DNA from 3 places in the Spirillospora sp. NPDC048911 genome. Region 2 is predicted to be linked to each of the others. Evidence: riboswitches for the same ligand, from Rfam matches in the RefSeq annotation. Region 2 holds a riboswitch; each other region holds the start of a gene.
The links. Region 2 has a riboswitch for thiamine pyrophosphate ahead of thiO (glycine oxidase ThiO). Riboswitches for the same ligand answer to the same signal wherever they lie in the genome.
Positions count from the first base shown of each region.

Region 1 (3,188 bases), on a different contig from region 2:
GTACCAGCCGATCATCGCGGCGCCGATCGCCGAGGTGATGTGGTCGTGGCCGGGCGCGATGTCGGTGGTCAGCGGGCCGAGCGTGTAGAACGGCGCCCCGTCGCACCACTCCCGCTGCCGGTCGACGTTCTCCTTGATCTTGTGCATCGGGACGTGGCCGGGGCCCTCGTTCATCACCTGCGTGCCGTACTCCGCGGCGATCCTCGTGAGCTCGCCCTGCGTGCGCAGCTCGGCGAACTGCGCCTCGTCGTTGGCGTCGGCGATGGAGCCGGGACGCAGCCCGTCGCCGAGCGACCACGTGATGTCGTACGCGGCGAAGATCTCGCAGAGCTCGCGGAACCGCGTGTAGAGGAAGTTCTCCTCGCGGTGGGCCTGGCACCAGGCCGCCATGATCGACCCGCCCCGCGACACGATGCCGGTCTTGCGCCGCGCCGTGAGCGGCACGTACGAGCGCAGCACCCCGGCGTGGACGGTCATGTAGTCGACGCCCTGCTCCGCCTGCTCGATCACGGTGTCGCGGAAGACCTCGAAGCCGAGCGCCGCCGGATCGCCGCCCACCTTCTCCAGCGCCTGGTAGAGCGGCACCGTGCCGACCGGGACGGGGGAGTTGCGCAGGATCCACTCGCGCGTCGTGTGGATGTCGCGCCCCGTCGAGAGATCCATGATGGTGTCGGCGCCCCAGCGGGCGGCCCACGTCATCTTCGCCACCTCGTCCTCGATGGAGGACGACACCGCCGAGTTGCCGATGTTGGCGTTGACCTTCACGAGGAAGTTCCGGCCGATGATCATCGGTTCGAGCTCGGGATGGTTGACGTTGGCGGGCAGCACCGCCCGGCCCGCCGCGAGCTCGTCGCGGACGAACTCCGGGGCGGCGCCCTCCCGCAGCGCCACGTACTCCATCTCCGGGGTGATCTCCCCGCGCCGCGCGTACGCGCGCTGCGTCACCGGCCCGCCCGTCGCCTCGCGCGGCCTGCGCGCGGGGAAGGCGGCCTGGTCGCGCAACGGATCGGTGGACTTGCGGCCGTCGTCCTCGGGACGGAGCGCGCGGCCCTCGTACTCGGCGGTGTCGCCGCGCTCGGCGATCCACCCGGCGCGCGGCGCGGGCAGCCCCCGCCGCACGTCGGTCTCGTGCGCGGCGTCGGTGTACGGCCCGGACGTGTCGTACAGGACCACGGTGTCGCCGTTGGTCAGCGGCACCTCGCGCACGGGCACCCGCAGGTCCGGTCGCGATCCCAGGAGGTAGGCCTTGCGGGCATGTGAAACAGCGGTGTCGTTCATGACGACTCGATCTCTCCCTACGCCGGCATTACCCGGTCAGGTTCCAGCGGTCAGCGGCCGTCCCAGCCGCTATCTCAGCCCGGTTCGCCGGGCCCCCGCGATCTGTCGTGCCCGACGCTAACCCGGCGTCCCCCCGTTGCCGCAACCGCCGCCGGTGAGGTATGGCCGGTTCCGCGCACCCGGCCGAAGACCATGGCGGGATTCCGTTACGGTAGGGAACGTGGTGATCGTGGGCCGGCTGCGGCCGGAGGTGACGGACGGCCTGATCGCGGCCGTCCTGGCGGGGGGCGCGCTGGCGGCGACGCTGGCCTGGCCGGGGGACCGTCCCCTGGACGCCGGGGGGGTGCTGCTCCTGATCGCCCTGCACGTGCCGCTGGCCTGGCGGCGGCGATGGCCGGGGGCCGTGCTGCTGGCCTTCACCGCGCTGATCCTGCCGTTCCACGTGCTCTCGTACCAGCATCACACGGTCGTGCCCTCAGAGGTGCTCGCGCTGGTCACCTACGCCTTTCTGGGCCGCAGGGTCCGGGCGGTCCTCACGACGCTGTGCGTGATCTTGACGATCTGCGCGGTCACGTTCGCGATGCGCGCGGGCGGGAGCAGCGGCCTGGAGCAGATCGGCGCGCTGGAGGCGATCGTCGGCGTGATCGTCGGGGTCCAGGCCTGGCGGGTGCACCGGGCGCGGGTCGCGGCGATCCTCGAACGGGCCGAGACCGCCGAGCGCACCCGCGAGGAGGAGGCGCTGCGGCGGGTCGCCGAGGAGCGCCTGCGCATCGCCCGCGACCTGCACGACCTGCTCGCGCACACCATCACCGTGATCGGCGTCCAGGCCGGGGCGGCCGCGCACCGGGTGGCGGGCGACCGGCCGCTGGACCGGGCCGAGCTCGCCGGGACGCTCGAATCGATCGCCGCGACCTGCCGCGACGCGCGCGCGGAGGTCCGCGCCACGCTCCAGATCCTGCGGCGGACCGACGCGCCGGGTGTGCCGGGGGCGCCGAGCGAGCTGGCGGCCGGGCTGGACGGCCTCGGCGAGCTCGCGAACGCGGTGCGGGCCGCCGGGCTCGACGCCCGTCTCACGGATGTGGGGACGGGAGAGCCCGCCCCCGAGGTCGGGATCGTCGTCCACCGGATCGTGCAGGAGGCCCTGACCAACGTCATCAAGCACGCCGGGGCGAGCGCGGTCGAGATCCGCCTCGTCCGGGCGGACGGCGAGCTCCGGCTGACGGTGACCGACGACGGCCGCGGCCCGGGCGAGGGCGGCGGCGAGGGCTTCGGCATCCTCGGCATGACCGAGCGGGCCCGCAGCGTGGGCGGGACCGTGCGGACCGGCCGGGCGGCCGGCGGCGGCTTCGCCGTCACCGCCACCCTGCCGATGAACCCGCCGGACACCGAGGCGCCCGTCACGCGAAGCGGTAGTTCTTCACTTCCTTGAGGTAGGCCTGGCGCTCCTCGTCGGAGAGGAAGGCGGCCTTGAACGAGTTGGCCGCCAGCCGCCGGAGCTCGGTCAGGCCGACCCGGAGCTCGGGCTCGTTCCGCACCGCGTCGAAGACGTCGCCCACGTAACCGCCGAAAAAGGCCGGGTCATCGGAGTTGACCGTCACCAGGAGCCCCGCGTCCAGCAGTATCGGCAGAGGATGCTCGTAGAGCGAGTCCTCGTTCTGCAGGAGCACGTTCGACACCGGGCAGACGGTCAGCGGCACCTGCTCGTCGACCAGGCGGTCGACGAGCCGCAGATCGGAAAGGCAGCTGTTGCCGTGGTCGATCCGCTCCACGCCGAGCACGTCCAGCGCCTCCCAGATGTACTCGGGCGGCGCCTCCTCGCCCGCGTGCGCGACACGCCGCAGCCCCGCCTCCTGGGCGAGGCCGAAGACCTCCCGGAACTTGCCCGGCGGATTGCCGAGCTCCGCCGAGTC
Region 1 covers NZ_JBICUD010000004.1:708,874-712,061, reverse strand. Annotated here, with positions in the region: gene thiC (phosphomethylpyrimidine synthase ThiC) at 1-1,278, opposite strand, end outside; TPP riboswitch at 1,274-1,387, opposite strand; gene ACGFNU_RS21960 (sensor histidine kinase) at 1,499-2,707, shown strand; gene ACGFNU_RS21955 (adenosine deaminase) at 2,676-3,188, opposite strand, start outside.
Region 1: linked by a shared signal. The riboswitch ahead of thiC (phosphomethylpyrimidine synthase ThiC) and the one ahead of thiO (glycine oxidase ThiO) in region 2 are both predicted to bind thiamine pyrophosphate.

Region 2 (3,188 bases):
CTCGAGCCGATCCGCGTCCCGTACCGTCGTCGCGTCCCACTCGGAGCGGCGGACGACCTCGTCGTTGAGCGCCGCGGCCACCCCGGACCCGGCCGTGGTGACGGTGGCGACCACCTCGGCGACGCTCGTGCCCGCCGGCAGCTCGCGCGCCTCGCCGTTGACGATGACCTTCACGATGGGACCACCTCGAAACGCTCCGGAGTGAACGGCCTGCCGACGTCCGGCACCGTGCCGTCCAGCAGTACCTCGGTGAGAATGTCCGCGCTGACCGGGGTGAGCAGGATCCCGTTGCGGAAGTGCCCGGTGCCGAGGACGAGGCCGGGCAGCGCGCTCGGGCCCATCACCGGCGCGTTGTCCGGCGAGCCGGGCCGCAGCCCCGCGGTGACCTCGGCGAACTCCAGCTCGGTGATGCCGGGCAGCAGCTCGCGGGCGTCGCGGAGCAGCTCCCACAGTCCACCGGCGGTGACGCGGGTGTCGAAGCCCAGCTCCTCCTGGGTGGCGCCGATCACGATCTCCCCGTCCGCGCGCGGCACGAGATAGATCGAGGAGCCCTTCACCAGGCCGCGGGTGGATCGCCGGAGGAACGGCACGCGGGTGCGGAGGCGGATCACCTGGCCCTTGACCGGCCGCACGGCGGGAACGGTCCCAGGAGGCAGGCCGTCGAGATCACCCGACCAGGGACCGGCGGCCAGCAGAACCTTCGCGCCCCGCACCTCCGAGCCGTCCGCCAGCCGCACGCCCGTGGCCGTGTCGTTCTCGACGATGAGGCCGGTGGCCCGCTGCCGTACGAGCCGCACGCCCAGCTTGTCGCCGGCGGCCTGTAGCGCCGGAGTGAGGCGCCGCGGGTCGATCGAGCCGTCCGCGGGCGCCAGCAGCCCGCCGCGCACGCCCGGCGCGAGCATCGGCTCGGCCTTGCGGCACTCGCGGCCCGTGAGCGCCTCGGCGGGGATGCCCAGCGACTCCTGGAAGCGCCGCAGATCGTTCAGATAGCCGAGGTCGTCGGAGTCGAACGCGACCTCCAGGATGCCGTCGGTGCGGTGGCCGGTGTCGTGGCCCGTCAGCTCCTCCAGCTCGGCGACGAACGCCGCGTACCGGTCCCTGGAGGCGAGCCCCAGGCGCAGCAGCGGCTCCTCGCCGTACGTCAGCTCGCTGACGGGGGTCAGCATCCCGGCGGCGACGGCGGAGGCGCCGCTCGCCGGATCGGGATCGACCAGGGTGACGGCGGCGCCGCGGGCGGCGGCACGCCAGGCGGTGGCGAGGCCGATGACCCCGGCCCCAACGATCACTACGTCCATCGCGCTCCCTTCGCCGGCATGATCCGGATCAGGTCGTGGCGGTCGGCGGCCCATGCGCCCGGTGATCGATCAATCGACTACCGGCCTCAGCCGCCCTCTCAGCCCGGTCGAACCAGACTCCCGCGATTGCCTTCCCACAGCGCCCCGCCCAGCCACCCTGCCAACGGACGAGCTGCGCTCGGCTGCCCTTGCAGCCTACGTCTTCCTGCATCTATGCATATGTCTGGACACCCGTCCATTTGTCCTTGAGGGGCCCCGGCTAGGGTGTGCGCTCATGGACAGAGTGGTCGTCGCGGGCGGCGGGCTGGCGGGCGTTCGGGCCGTGGAGGCCCTGCGGAGCAAGGGGTACGAGGGCGAGCTGACCCTCGTCTCGGCCGAACGGCACCGGCCGTACGACCGGCCACCGCTGTCGAAGGCGGTCCTCGCCGGCGACACCGACGACACCACGGTCGACGCCGCCTGGGACGCGCTGCGCTGCCGGCTGTTGCTCGGCGAGCGGGCCACGGCGCTGCGCCTGGACGCCGGGAGCGGCGGGACGGTCGCGACCACGGCGGGCGACCTGCCGTTCGACGGGCTCGTCATCGCCACCGGCGCGACCCCGATCACGCTCCCCGGCGACGGGCCACAGCACGTGCTGCGCACCATCGACGACGCCCGCCGCCTGCGCGCCGGGCTGGTCGAGGGCGCCCGCGTCGTCATCGTCGGCGCCGGCTGGATCGGCGCCGAGGTCGCGACCACCGCCGCCAAGAAGGGCTGTGCGGTCACGGTGGTCGAGGCCGCGGACGCGCCGCTGGCGAACGCGCTCGGCCCCGAGGTCGGCGGCCTGACCGCGCGCTGGTACGCCGAGGCCGGGATCGACCTGCGCACCGGCGTCAAGGTCGCGGCCATCGAGCACGGCCGCCTCCTGCTGGCCGACGGCGACCAGGTGCCGGCCGACGAGATCGTCGTGGGCGTCGGCGTCCGGCCCGAGGTGGGCTGGCTGGCGGGCTCCGGGCTGGAGATCGAGCGCGGCGTCGTGACGGACGCGTCGCTGCGCACGAGCCGCCCCGAGATCGTCGCGGTCGGCGACTGCGCCGCCTGGTGGTCGGAACGGTACGGCCGCAGGCTGCTCGTCGAGCACTGGGACACGGCCCTCAACGCGCCGGAGGTGGCCGCCGCGACCCTGCTCGGCCAGGAGGCCGCCTACGACGCCGCGCCGTACTTCTGGTCCGAGCAGTTCGGGAAGATGGTGCAGTACGCGGGCTACCACGCGGCGGCCGAGAGCATGGTGTTCCGGGGCGATCCGGCCGCGGACAAGTGGGCGGTGTGCTGGCTCACCGGCGACCGCCTGGACGCGATCCTCACCGTGGACAGACCGCGTGACCTGGTGCAGGCCAGGCGCGTCATCGCCGCCGGCACGCCGGTCGACCCCCGGGCCATGGCCGATCCGGACGTGCCCGTTCGCCAGGCGGTGAAAACCTGAGGGTTTGACCCATCCGTGCGCGTGGTAGGCAGGTGGCGTGACGCAGATGCACGCAACCGTCGACAATGCTCTCGACTCGCGGACCGATGCCCTGGTGGGGGAGTGGCTCACCCTGAACGAGGCGACCGAGCGCCTCGGCATCAAGGTCAACCGCACCAAGCAGCTCCTCAGCGAACGCAGGCTCCTGGCCGTGCGGCGGGAGGGGAGCCCCGCGGTGCCCGCGGCCTTCATCAAGGACGGCCAGGTCATCAAGGGCCTGTCCGGCACGCTGACGCTGCTCTCCGACGCCGGCTTCGACGACGTCGAGACGCTGCGGTGGCTGTTCACCGCGGACGACACGCTGCCGGGCACGCCGGTCCAGGCGCTCAGCGAGAACCGGGGGACCGAGGTGCGCAGGCGCGCGCAGGCGCTCGCGTTCTGACGACGGTTCC
Region 2 covers NZ_JBICUD010000002.1:1,118,586-1,121,773, forward strand. Annotated here, with positions in the region: gene thiS (sulfur carrier protein ThiS) at 1-174, opposite strand, end outside; gene thiO (glycine oxidase ThiO) at 171-1,295, opposite strand; TPP riboswitch at 1,284-1,429, opposite strand; gene ACGFNU_RS12500 (NAD(P)/FAD-dependent oxidoreductase) at 1,570-2,757, shown strand; gene ACGFNU_RS12505 (Rv2175c family DNA-binding protein) at 2,804-3,178, shown strand.

Region 3 (3,188 bases), on a different contig from region 2:
GCGAGATCGTCAACGGCCGCCGCACCCAGATCAAGGGCCTGCTCCGCGACCAGAAGGTGATCGCCGGCATCGGCAACGCCTACTCGGACGAGGTCCTGCACGCCGCCAAGATGTCGCCGTTCAAGATCGCCTCTTCGCTGACCGACGAGGACATCGCGACCCTCCACGATACGATCGTCACGACCCTGCGGGACGCCGTGCAGCGCTCGCGCGGCCTGGAGGCGCAGGATCTGAAGGGCGAGAAGAAGACCGGCCTGCGCGTGCACGGCCGCACGGGACAGAAATGCCCGGTGTGCGGCGACACCGTCCGCGAGGTCTCGTTCGCCGACTCGTCGCTGCAGTACTGCCCCACCTGCCAGACAGGCGGCAAGCCTTTGGCGGACCGCCGCATGTCGCGCCTCCTCAAATAGCAGGCAAAGACACCAGAGCCAGAACCCCAAGCTCAGGCGTAGAGACGGCCCTGGCATAACAACGGCCCTGGCGTAGCGATGGCCCAGGCGCGGCGACGGGCCCCGGTCGCGCGCCGACCGGGGCCCGTCTCGTGCTGACCGAGTCCGAACGGGGTGGACTCGTCAGCCGACCTTGGGAACGCCGCCGAAGAGCGGTGCGAGCTTGTCCCAGCGGGAGAGCTCGCAGCCGTCTGTACGGCTGAACTTGGCGTTGACAGGCTTACCTTGCCACGTTCCCTTCACGGTGGCGATCTCGGGGCCACCGTAGATCTTCGTGCACATCTGGTCGGCGGGCGGGGGTTTGAAGGGATCCTTGGCCTGAGTGACGGCCGTACAGGCCTGGCTCGCCTTGGGATGATCACCCCCGGCCGGGTCGCAGGACAGGGTCCACGTCTTGGCGGGGGCCTTGGCGGAGGCCTTCACCTGGACTGTCAGCGTGGCGTTGGGGGAGCCCGAGGGCGCGACGGACGTCGTGGCCGAGGAGTTCCCTGGGCTGCTCGAGGCCTGTTCGGAGCCGCAGGCCGCCATCGACATGACCATGGCTAGGCCGGGCGTCATGAAAAGGAGCGTCCGATACCGCATGGGTGATTCGACGCGGGAGGGTTCCGCGCGGTTCCATGGAGGCGTGATGATTTTCGGGGATGACGTCCCGGCCGTGGACGCGGCCGACGTACCGGAGGGCGCATACCTTCTCGACGTCCGTGAGCAGTACGAGTGGGACGCCGGGCACGCGCCCGGGGCCGCCCACATCTCGATGGCCGAGCTGAGCGACCGCGCCGGGGAGATTCCGCGCGACCAGGACGTGTACGTGATCTGCCGGTCCGGGGTGCGTTCCGCGCAGGTGACGGTCGCGCTCAACCAGGCGGGCTGGCTGGCGAAGAACGTCGACGGGGGCATGAAGCGCTGGGCCGAGGCCGGCCGCCCGATGAAGGGCGGCACGGACGGGCCACCGCACGTGGCCTGAGGGCCGGCCGTCTTACATTGCCGCCTGGGCCGATGTACGATTCGTCCCGTTCAAAAGCAACCCCACCGCGGGAGCTCGGGCCGACCGGGCTGAGAGGGCGACACGTTCGCAGGCGTCGCCGACCGCATGAACCTGTCCGGGTAATGCCGGCGTAGGGAGCGTGTTCGATGACGTCTGCCGTAAAAGAACGCCCTCGTCACGAGGCGCCGTACACCCTTGACGAGCCCGCGCCCAAGGTTCTCAGCTTCTGGGACCAGGGCGCCTTCTGGGCCAACCTCGGGGTCAGTCTGTTCGCCTTCTCCGGCGCCTACACCGTGCTGGCCCCCGACGCCGACGGCAAGCCGACGCTGTCGATCGTGGCCGGCATCGTCGCGATGATCGTCGGCACCGCGATCGGCGGGCTGATGCTGGGGCTGGCCGCGGCGCCCGGCGCGATCACGGGCAAGCCCGCGATGGTGCTGCTGCGCGGGCTGTTCGGAGCGCGGCTGTCGTACGTGCCGACCGCGCTCAACATCGCCCAGCTCATCGGCTGGGGCACGTTCGAGCTGATCGTCATCGCGGACGCGGCGCGGTCGCTGTGGGACGGCGTGCCGCGCTGGACATACGTGATCGCGGCGGGCGTCCTCACCACGGTCCTGACGATCTGGCCGCTGGGCTCGGTGCGCATGTTGCGCCGGTATGTGACCGCCGCGGTGATGGTCGCCCTCGTCTACTTCTACGTTCAGCTGCTGCGGGAGCCGTTGCCTGATCTGAACGAGGGTTCGTGGGGCGGTTTCTGGATCGGGGCGGACGCGGCGCTGGCCGTCTCGATCTCGTGGGTGCCGGTGGCGGCCGACTACACCCGCCACGCCCGCAGTGCGCGCGGGGCGTTCGGCGCGGCCGCCGTCGGTTACTCGGCGACCCAGATCATCGCCTACATCCTCGGGCTGCTGGCCCTGGCCCTGGTGGCGGGTGACTCCACCAAGATCTTCGACCCGTTCCTGGGCGTGACGCTGGGCGTGCTCTTCTTCGCGGTATTCGTCCTGCGCGAGGCCGACCAATCGTTCGCCAACGTCTACTCCACCGCCGTCTCGATCCAGAACCTGGTGCCGCGCGCCGATCGGCGCGTCCTGTCGATCGCGCTCGGCACGCTGATCACCGGGCTGGCGCTGCTGCTCGACATCGGCGACTACGCCAGCTTCCTGTCTCTGATCGGCTCGGTGTTCGTCCCCATGCTGGGCGTGCTGGCGGCTGATTTCTTCCTGGGACGGGGACGGCGTTCCTGGGCGACGTCTTCTTCCTCTCCGGGCGAGGGGTCGTCTTCTCTGGGGGATCAGAGTCAGGAGCTTGAGGGGACGTCGCCTGTTGGCGGACGGCTTGGCGAGTGGGACACCTCGGGGTCGGCTCCGTCTCGCTGGGGGATGATCGTGGCCTGGGCGGTCGGGTTCGGCACATACCAGCTGATCAACCCGGGCACCGTGAGCTGGTGGGCGAGCTTCTGGCACGACGTCCAAGAGGCGATCGGGTTCAGCACTCAGAGCTGGATGAGCGCCTCGCTGTTCTCGTTCCTGATCGCCGGTCTGGCCGCGCTGCTCATCGGCCGGATCGGGCCGGGCGGGGGCGGCCGGGCGGCCGGGCGAACCGACGGCAAGATCGACTCACCGGCCGTCTGAACGGGTGGGGCACGCCCTGGACGGCGAAGGCTTGCGGGCGGACGAGCCGGTCGGTGGAAACATTTCGGCGGTGGTTGCCCGGCGCCGCCGCAAGATCCGGTGGCACGATACAGGCGTGCAACT
Region 3 covers NZ_JBICUD010000001.1:639,879-643,066, reverse strand. Annotated here, with positions in the region: gene ACGFNU_RS03020 (Fpg/Nei family DNA glycosylase) at 1-410, shown strand, start outside; gene ACGFNU_RS03015 (SSI family serine proteinase inhibitor) at 573-1,007, opposite strand; gene ACGFNU_RS03010 (rhodanese-like domain-containing protein) at 1,081-1,413, shown strand; TPP riboswitch at 1,471-1,589, shown strand; gene ACGFNU_RS03005 (purine-cytosine permease family protein) at 1,581-3,065, shown strand; gene ACGFNU_RS03000 (PAS domain S-box protein) at 3,181-3,188, shown strand, end outside.
Region 3: linked by a shared signal. The riboswitch ahead of ACGFNU_RS03005 (purine-cytosine permease family protein) and the one ahead of thiO (glycine oxidase ThiO) in region 2 are both predicted to bind thiamine pyrophosphate.